3 regions of the Neomicrococcus aestuarii genome follow, and region 2 is predicted to be linked to each of the others. Evidence: predicted binding sites of a transcription regulator. Region 2 holds the regulator's gene; each other region holds the start of a gene.
The links. Region 2 encodes LexA, which represses DNA repair genes until DNA is damaged. Its sites were predicted from a motif close to TCGAACANNTGTTCGA; they were not measured.

Region 1 (3,280 bases), 1.5 Mb from region 2:
ACGCTGGCGTTTACTCGTCCTTCTTGATCCACGCTGAGCGCGCAGCTGACCGTTACGGCGTTCCTGCTTACAAGATCCTCGAGGAAGTCGGCAAGGCTGGGTACGTCGGTGGTCAGGAAGACATGATCGTTGACGTCGCGCTGCAGCTTGTCGCTGAAGGTCACGGTCGCAGCTAAGGCTCAAGCTCTTGCACTCCTAGCTGATCGCTGATTGCTGATCACAGATCTAGCGGCCGAGCGCACAGAGTCTCAGGCGCATAGCCACCTGCGGTGTCCACATTCACGCAATGTGGACACCGCTTTTCTCTGATCACTTTTAAGTTCTCAAAGAGCGGTTCCGTCGCCGCCGATCGTTTCACGGCGCGGAAAAGTCATGTTGGGTCAAAGGTCAGCGAGAATCGGCTCGGCTCAGTGCAGGGAAAACTCGGATCACAACTAGGCCGTGATTTGAAGTTGCCCAGCCTTCTCAGGGTGGAAGTAGGCGTTGCGCATGAGTTGGTTACTCGAGCTTTCCTCGGGTGGTGGGCTCCAGAAGGGCACTCCGTTTCTCACGGTGATAGTCCATCCCGTCTCATGGACCAGATGGTGATGATGTCTGCACACCATGGCCGCATTCTCCAAGGTGGTGGGGCCGCCTCGCGAATACTCTTGGACGTGGTGAGCTTCGCATCGGTCTACCCCGCTAGCGCATCCGGGGAACGTACATCCTCTGTCTCGGGCGTAGAGGACTTTTCGTTGCTCCGCGGTAAAGAGTCTCTTTCGAGATCCCACATCTATTGCTTGCGAGTCACCGCCCAGAACCACCGGTAATAGCTCTGCGTTGCAGGCGAGTTGCCGGATGGAGCGCGGGTTGATTGGCCCCGAGTGGACGGCGTCAGACCGGAAGTTTGCATCGGTGGCTGCGAGATCAGCCTCGAGCGTCTTCTGATCAATATTCACCACAATCTGCGGCTGATACCCACCGTTGATGGATAGCTTGCCCGTCTGAAGACCAACGGTCAGCGCATGAATTGCCCCGTCAAGGCGCTTCTGAGCGAGCGAACGAGTGTCCTTCGGAGCTTCAATCTCCTTGCCATTCTGGTCTAGCGCCACAGGAATCTCATCGACTTCAGACTCCTGCCCGTGGCCCTGACCGCGCCCCTGACCGCGCCCCTGTCCCTGCCGACGATTCCCCGACAGTTCACCGGCCGGATCGTGATTCGCCGAGCGAGGGTTGGCCTCTGGCGCGATGGCCGTCAGAAAGGTTTCATGTTGGATGGCATCCATCAGAAAGGACCACTTGTGCAGCCCAAAGTGTTTCCCTTGGTAGTAGGCACCTTGGAAGTCCCTCTTCACTTCAAACGTGGGTTGGACGCCCGCCGCGTTGATCTTGTTCTCCCAGTTCCGCTTCTCCCGCTCCACGGCCTTGGGAGTCGAGCTCAAGGCCGCTTTTACGAGTGAAGCCTCGATCCGCTCGGAAAGCACTTTGGCCTCCACAGGATCCGAGCTGATCTGCTGAATGGGCGCTTGCAAACCATCAACGGCGCCAATGATCTTGGCGGCCAACGCAACGGGCAGAGCAGCGTCTTCGAACGCAGTCGCCACGAAAGGATGGGCCGTCTCCGTGTCGCCGTTAGGGGCCTCCACAGCCATCACCCCATGGGCGGTGTTCAGCCGCTGCTGAACCTCACCGGGGCTGATATGTAGCACTTGGGAAAGCCGATCTTTGACGGACCGGAAAGGCGAACGCCCCGTAGAAAACTTCTTCTCAGCATTCAGCGCATTGATCTCTTGCTCCATTCGGAACGCGAGTGTGACCTGGGTGCGGCCAGCCTCATGGCTCAACGTCTCAATGGACAGTCCCAGCTGATCGAGCTGGGTGGGCGTTGCATCCACTCGGGACGCGGCAATCCGCAGTTGGGCCATGCGGGATTGCAGATGCGCGAACTCTTCTTGAAGCGCATTCACGGTCAATTTGGTAGGCGGATTGGGATGTGCAGCCGGAACTAATTCCTCCATGCATACAACTCTAGAAGTGACCCCTGACACTTAGAACTTACGTCGATTTTTGTGGACAAGCCGCATGAAATACGACGAAAAACACCGCGTGTGGGTGATTTGTGAACCGAAAATCACCCAAGGAAGTCACCTTCGCTATCGCATAGTGGTTCGATTCAGCCAGTACGACGACGCCTGCTTACGAAACATGGGTGAACTTGCCGCCCGCTGGTGTCGGCTACGGCACCGACTTGATCCGGTACACCAGCACAGCGGCCAGCAGCCCGATCGCGGCCGCCACAATGAACATGGTGCGGTACCCGCCGAAATAGGTGACTGCGAGGAAAGCGAGGGTCGGTGCGATCACTTGCGGCAGAGAGGCGGCGATATTGATAACGCCAAGGTCCTTGCCGCGGCTAGCGCTCGATGGCAACACTTGCGTCAACAGCGCGAAGTCAACGGCAAGATACGCACCGAATCCAGCCCCCAGGACCACGGCCCCCACCAAAGCAGCGGGGAACGTAGGAGCAAACGCCATGATGACGGCGGCGCACGCAATCATCGCGGATGATCCAGCTACGAACACTCGTCGCTTGCCTGCGCGGTCGCTCCATTTGCCTGCGATCACGGTGGTAATCACCACGGTGACAGCATATGCGCCGGTCAGAATCAGCACTCCGCCGGCTGGGTCCGGATGCTGGATGACATCGGTGAGGAAGAAGAGCAAGTACACAATCGTGAGCTGATTACCCACGAACATTAGGAAGCGCGTGAGCCAGGCCCACCCGAAATCCGGATACTTGACGGGGGAAATCCAAAACCCTGCCAAGAACTTTCGCCATTCAAAACGTCCAACGGCATCGCGCGGAAGCGCCGGGTCATCGCCGCGAAAAACATACACGAGGACGCTAAGCACCAGAATCCCGGCACAAAGCAGGTACCCAAAAGGCACGTTTCCGGCAATGACAAAGCCCACCGCGGCACCGGTCAAAATTCCGAGAGTTTGCCCCATCGCGGCCAAACCGCCCACGAGACCCCGCTGTTCCAAGGGCACTCGGTCCGGGATCGCGGCATAGATCGCGGCATACATGGCGTTAGCGCCGGCTTGCACAAGACACCAGCCCGCCACCATGATCGCCACCGTCGTAGCTCCGGACATGATGAGCAGCGCCACCACCACTACCAACGCTCCGCCTAAAACCCAGGGGCGGCGTCGACCGAAGCGGGACGTGGTGCGGTCGGACAGTGCGCCGCTCAGCGGATTGGCAACCAGGGAAACGAACGCACCAAAGGCGGTTACTAGA
Region 2 (3,280 bases):
ACCAAGCCGCTGTCCGTCGCCACGATCTCCGCGGCTGCCAGTGCGGCACGCAAGCACGCCAAAGTCATTGTGGAGCCACTCGAACGAGCCAATAGAGCCTTCGAGGAATCCGTCTCTAGCGTGTCTGATGGTCTTTTGCCACGCGGTATTACCGAGGAGCAACGAGAAGCGCTCACCATGGTGCGGGAGGCCGCCCGCGTGGTTGCCTCGGATATCAAGATTGACTCTGCGAATCCGGACGGAGCCATGCAGATGGCGAAGTCGCAGATCATGTACATCGTGGAACAAGCCGAGCGTCTCTTGGAAGCTTCTCCCCAGTACGACGTCGTGTGGGCGGCTCGCCCGCGCGAGTTTGTGCCTGGTAGTGGGTACCAGTCCGCATCAGAAGATTCCCCCGCAGTTCTGCACGTCGCCCCACTTTCTGTGGGAATGCAACTGAGGGAGGGGCTCTTCGCAGATCGTACCGTCGTGCTCACGAGCGCAACGCTAGCGATTGGCGCGGCGTTCGATACCGCCGCCGGAAACCTTGGGCTCAGAGGCGATGGTGCGCCGTCGTGGTCCGGAATCGACGTCGGCAGCCCGTTTGACTACTCCAAGCAGGGTGTCCTCTACGTGGCGAAGCACCTTGACGCACCCTCGCGAGACGTCAACCCACGCACATACGACGAGATCGAGCGATTGATCAACGCCTCCGAAGGCGGAACGCTCGCCCTCTTCTCCTCCCGCCGAGCGGCCGAAGAAGCCGCCGAAGAACTGCGGCGTCGCGTGGACTATGACATTTTGTGCCAAGGCGAATCGAGCATGAAGGCACTCGTCGAAGAGTTCTCTGAGAATGAAGCTACGTGTCTCTTCGGCACCATGTCCTTGTGGCAAGGCGTTGACGTCCCGGGCACCTCATGCCGACTTGTCATCATTGACCGAATTCCGTTCCCGCGCCCCGACGAACCCCTCGTGAAGGCACGCACACAGGACGTTGATCGTCGCGGTGGCAGCGGCTTTATGAGCGTGTCCGTCAGTAGCGCGGCCACTAAGCTGGCGCAGGGTGCTGGCCGTCTGATTCGTTCCACGGATGATCGTGGCGTCGTCGCAATCTTGGATTCTCGTCTCGTCAGCCGGCGCTATGGAGGGTTCATCAAGGCGTCCCTGCCGCCAATGTGGTCCACCACGGATCCCGACGTCGTGACGGGTGTCCTTAAACGACTAGCGGCCGCCGCCAAGAATCAGGCGACGACCGCTTAGAAGCGACCCTTTCGAAGCGACCGCTCAGTAAAGACCGCTCAGTAAAGACCGCTGAGAAACGAAATTAGAAATGAAACACGGATTGCTGCGAGCTAGATAGCGCGTAGGACGGAAACCACGCGACCCATGATGGTGGCGTGATCGCCCAAAATCGGTTCGTAGTTCGTGTTCTGCGGCAAAAGCCACGTGTGACCATCGCGCTGACGGAACGTCTTGACCGTGGCTTCATCGTCCAGCAGAGCCGCAACAATGTCTCCGTTATTGGCGGAGTTCTGGCGACGAACAACTACCCAGTCACCGTCCGCAATGGCGGCGTCGATCATTGAGTCGCCAGCGACCTTCAGCATGAAGAGTTCGCCTTGACCGGTGAGAACTCGCGGCAAGAGCATGGTGTCTTCCACCGACTGCTCGGCAAGAATTGGTCCGCCGGCGGCGATACGTCCCACGAGCGGAACGGCGACGAGATCGTCGTTATCTACGAAAACGGTGCGGCCTTCAGGTATAGAGGCGGACGTATCAGAGTTCTGGACCGAGGATTCCTTGGCGAAAGCTTTTTGCTCTTCAGCCCACTTCTTAGCCTCGACCTTTTCGATCAGCAATTCGATAGCACGGGGACGGTTAGGGTCACGACGGATGACTCCACGCTGCTCGAGCTGTGCAAGCTGATAGGTCACGCTGGAAAGCGATGCTAGTCCGGCGGCGTCGCCGATCTCTCGCATGGTGGGAGGGTAGCTGTTTTCTTCGATCAAACGATGAATGACATCAACGATCTGAAGCTGCCGACTGGTGAGTCCTGGGAAGTGCGCGTTGGCACGTTCCTGAATCTTGGTCATTGTCCGCCGTGTCATGTTCCGGTCCCGTCTCTTGCCGTCGATTGACGTTCCATCTTTTGACGAAAGTCCCCGAGTTTGCCTGCTGAATTCGGAATCTATGTTCTAAGTGTCAGTACCCGTGAGGACACTAGTTCTAGCAGCTTCCGTTGCACTAACACTACGGTACCTGCGCACGTCTTTGAAAGATTTGTTCGAGTGTGTCTCGACAATCATCGAAGATACGTGCTAGAAATGTTCTATAGGTTTTCGAAGCAGTATTCGAGGCGGGGCGAAAAGTCGCCCAAGTCTTCGAAAGAATGAAGGGGAGAACAATGACTATTGCCGCAATTTCATCGCCGTTCCGCGCGACTGCAGGCCGCTCGTCGTTGACCGATTTTTCGAAAGCACGTCCTCGCACGGCACAGCGACCGGCGAAGCTTCAACTCACCCGCAAGGGCCGTCTGGTGTTCATCGGGATCCCGTCCATGACCTTGGCAGCCGCCTTGCTGGCGCTCGTTGGGCTGTTCACCAGCCCCGTGCTGGCAGGATCCACGGCACCTTCAAGTGTTGACGCCGTCCAGGTCACCGTCTTGCAGGGTGACTCCTTGTGGAGCATCGCTGAAGCAGTGGCTCCAGGTCAGGATCCCCGCGAAACCATCGAACAGATTCAGGAATTGAACGTCATCGATGGCAAGACCTTGCGCGTTGGTCAGGAAATTTTCGTTCCGGTTCACCCATAACCGAACTTCGCCACTGGAACGCCACTGGAACTAGGACCACTGGAACTAGGACCACTGGAACTAGGTCGGTCCGCGGGGAATGGGGCTGGCCTGGAGCCGGCCGGGAGTCAGTGTAGCGACAGATATCACTACGTGCATTCCAGTCATGACGACTCAAAATTCCGGTCCGCTGTTCGTCTTTGCCTAGAATTGACTGGTGAATCAGTCAATGGATCCTTTTGAACGTCTGCCGCTTCGGGACAACCTTCGCGGACTGAAGCCGTATGGTGCGCCACAGCTTGACGTGCCGAACATGCTCAACGTCAACGAGAACACTCATCCGCTTCCTGTTGAAGTACGTGATTCCATTGCCGAGGACGTGCGCGCAGCAGCTGCGAACCTCAATCGCTACCCGGACCGCGAGTTCTCAGAACTACGCGAACGCCTGGCCGGCTACTTGGGGCACAACCTAACAGCCGCAAACATCTGGGCCGGCAACGGTTCCAACGA
Region 3 (3,280 bases), 1.9 Mb from region 2:
GTTCTTGGCTATCCGCAACTCTTCGATGGCGTCTACCCGAACCCCTATCTGTCGCCCGGCCAGATTGCCGGAATGCGGCAACTTACAACTGGTCTAAACGCCCAGATCGCTGGTGCAACCGCACCCATCACCAATGCATCTTTTGTTGATGTCAATTCCTGGTTCGGTGGTCATGGTGTGGACTCCCCGGATCCGTGGATCTACTTCAATCCCACGAATCTCGATGATCCGAACAACCTGCACCCAACATCCGAGGGTTACCTGAACGCCTACTACCCGGCAACCATGAGCGCCATCAGTTTTGGCTTGCTTGGTCGCTAAATCTCGCACTGACGACTAGCTAGTCTCGAATAGCTGTCGTCGTCTGGTCCGGCGTTGTTGCTTAACGCCGGACCGTTTCTATGTGGTTGTCAGGGCACGCCCGTCGTGCTCACCAGTGGTGTCTAGTGGCGTGACGGGGTGTCACGATCAGGCTGACCCAAACCTCGGATCACCTGAAGCTTTTCGAAACGGACTCGAACCAATCCCACGAACCAACCAGGAAGCATCGGGCGCCCCTTAAGACACTTCCGTAGTGTGGGCACGCGCGCTTCATCAAGGCGCGGGCGTCTTGGCTGGTGTTAGGGTGTGAGGCCGTGGCGGAAGTAGTGGTTTCGTAACGGGATCTGGTTGGGGTCGACGGCTTTCGGGGGAACCCAGTACGGGACCCCGGAACTAATGTTGATTCGCCAGTCGGTTTCGTGCACGAGTTGGTGATGGTAGTGACAGACCAGTGCCCCGTTATCAATCGTGGTCGGACCGCCTTGGGACCATTCCTTCACATGATGGGCTTCGCACCCATCCGCCGGAACCGTGCACCCCGGGGCAGTGCACCCGAGATCTCTCGCGTACAAGATCTTTCGTTGTTCTTGAGTGAACAACCGTTGCGGCTCCCCCACATCCAACACCCTGCCCTCACCATTCAACACAACCGGCAGGATCTGCGCATCACACGCGATCTTACGGATCATGCTCGGATCTACCGGGCCTAGCTGGGCTGAATGCGATAAATACTTCTCATCAGCTGCCACCCGACCCTGCAACGTCTCCAAATCGATCGCGACCATCACCTGCGGCCGTAACCCACCGTTGACTGGTAGCTTCTTAGACTCCAACCCAGCCCGCACACTACGCACCAAACCGTCGGCAAGCTTTTGCGCGCGAGTACGCGAATCCTTCAACACCACCGGCACCTCATGAACGTCACCATTCGCATCAAGGCACGATCCTGCAGCTTCCACCTCATTGGCATCACTGGTGCTGGCATCAGTGCTGGCGGTGGTTTTGACGCGGGGGTTGGCTTCGAAGGTGGAACCAGCTGCGATGACGGCCCATTGTTCGTCGTCGAAATAGAACTCCCCATGATTCAAACCGTATTTACGTCCGAGCAAGTGCAAGCCCTGGAACTGACGCTTGAGCTCATCAGTCGCGGTGACATTGTTGGTGTTGAGTCGGTTCAACCAGTTCTTCGCCACCGTTGACACCAACGGGCACCCACCGGTGCGGTTAGCCCCCACCAGGGCCGCTTCCATCCCCTCCCGCGTCGCATCAGCATCCACACCTTCAGTAGCACTGGCGATGGTTTCGGCTTTACTGATCTCCCGGACCATCGTGGAAGCGGCAAGCAACGACATGTTCCCGTTCATGAACACATCAGCCACCAACGGCAATTTCGCGCCTAAGGATTCCCCGTACTCGTCGAGTCGGTCTCGTAAGCCTTCGGCCACGCTAAGACGGCGCCGAATCTCGGCCTTAGACACACCCAAATGGGCGGCGAGTTCTTCTTCCGGGTTCTTAGACCGCAACCGGTTCCCGGACCCAGTAGCAGCTTCCCGTGTAGCAGCATCAACAAACGCCTCCGCAGCCCGAACCTGCCCGCGGGCGATCTGGTGTGAAAGTTGTTCGATCAAACCCGCGCATTCTTTCCACGCACCCCGAGACATCGACGCCCCCATCAACGAATCCATCGCCGACGAAACAGCCTCGTGGATCAACCGAAACCGGTCAACCCCACCCCCAGCAGGCACAGCAACACGAGGCATAGCAGCACCGCTCGCGGCAAGCGAAGAAGCACCAGTTGGTGCAGTGCTAGTAGTTGGGTAAGTGGGTTGAATTTCTAGTGCGGTAGTCATGCGTTCAGGCCCCCAGCCTTCGAAATTTCGAACACTTTTATTCTACCGAAGAAACATTCGAAACACCACCCCCGCAACACCCCTGTGCACAACAATCACCTGTGCGTGAAACACACCAGAAAACCCCCGCAAACGAGCGCAGAAAACAAATACGACGCCGCACCCCGCCTCCCATAACTACCTCAAGAAAACCGGGGGCAAGAAACAGAAAGCGAGCTGCGACGTCGTACTAGAAATACTGAAGTGAGAACCTACAGAACCTTAGACAAGAAGTCCTGCAAGCGCGGCGCCTTCGGGTTGCCGAAAAGCTCGGCGGGGGCACCTTCCTCGGTGACCACACCGTCGGACATGAAGATCACGCGGTCAGAAACTTCGCGCGCGAAGCCCATCTCGTGCGTCACGAGGACCATGGTCATGCCCTCCTTCGTGAGGTCGCGAATTACCTGAAGCACTTCGCCCACCATCTCAGGGTCCAAAGCGGAAGTCGCCTCGTCAAAGAGCATGATGCCTGGATTCATCGCCAGCGCACGCGCAATAGCCACACGCTGCTTCTGACCACCGGACAAAGAAACCGGACGAGCATCCGCCTTCTCCTTCAGCCCCACCCGGTCCAACAAGGAAATAGCCTGCGCACGAGCTTCCTCCCGCGCAACCCCCTTGACCTCCATGGGAGCCAACATGATGTTCTCCGCCACCGTCATGTGCGGGAAGAGGTTGAAGTGCTGGAACACCATGCCAATGGAGCGTCGGACCTCGTTGATATCCACTTTGGGATCGGTGAGATCGCGCCCGTCAACAATCACATGCCCGGAGGTAATGTCCTCGAGCTTGTTCAAGCAGCGCAACACCGTGGACTTACCGGAACCGGAAGGCCCAATGATCGAGACCACTTCGCCCTCGCCCACGGTCAGGTTGATGCCTTTGAGAACCTCATTGGTGCCGAAGGACTTACGAAGGTCCTTCACCACAATTTTGTCTTTGAGTGCCACCGTTTCAGTGCTCATCGGTTGTACTTCCTATCTGCATAATTCGCGAGTTTCGTCAGCAAGAAGATCGCGATGAAGTAGATCACGGCCACAATGATCAGAACTTCAGTCACGCGGAAGTTC

Region 1: the regulator LexA is predicted to act here: its motif matches at 2,136-2,151, upstream of HD598_RS08345 (HNH endonuclease signature motif containing protein).
Region 3: the regulator LexA is predicted to act here: its motif matches at 2,217-2,232, upstream of HD598_RS10175 (HNH endonuclease signature motif containing protein).

Annotation. Positions count from the first base shown of each region.
Region 1 is NZ_JACHDR010000001.1:1,853,894-1,857,173, reverse strand. It holds gene dmpG (4-hydroxy-2-oxovalerate aldolase) at 1-176, shown strand, start outside; gene HD598_RS08345 (HNH endonuclease signature motif containing protein) at 435-1,997, opposite strand; gene HD598_RS08340 (MFS transporter) at 2,215-3,280, opposite strand, start outside.
Region 2 is NZ_JACHDR010000001.1:365,924-369,203, forward strand. It holds gene HD598_RS01645 (ATP-dependent DNA helicase) at 1-1,239, shown strand, start outside; gene lexA (transcriptional repressor LexA) at 1,332-2,087, opposite strand; gene HD598_RS01655 (LysM peptidoglycan-binding domain-containing protein) at 2,384-2,791, shown strand; gene HD598_RS01660 (histidinol-phosphate transaminase) at 3,000-3,280, shown strand, end outside.
Region 3 is NZ_JACHDR010000001.1:2,240,325-2,243,604, reverse strand. It holds gene HD598_RS10180 (SGNH/GDSL hydrolase family protein) at 1-321, shown strand, start outside; gene HD598_RS10175 (HNH endonuclease signature motif containing protein) at 621-1,949, opposite strand; gene HD598_RS10170 (amino acid ABC transporter ATP-binding protein) at 2,423-3,175, opposite strand; gene HD598_RS10165 (amino acid ABC transporter substrate-binding protein/permease) at 3,172-3,280, opposite strand, start outside.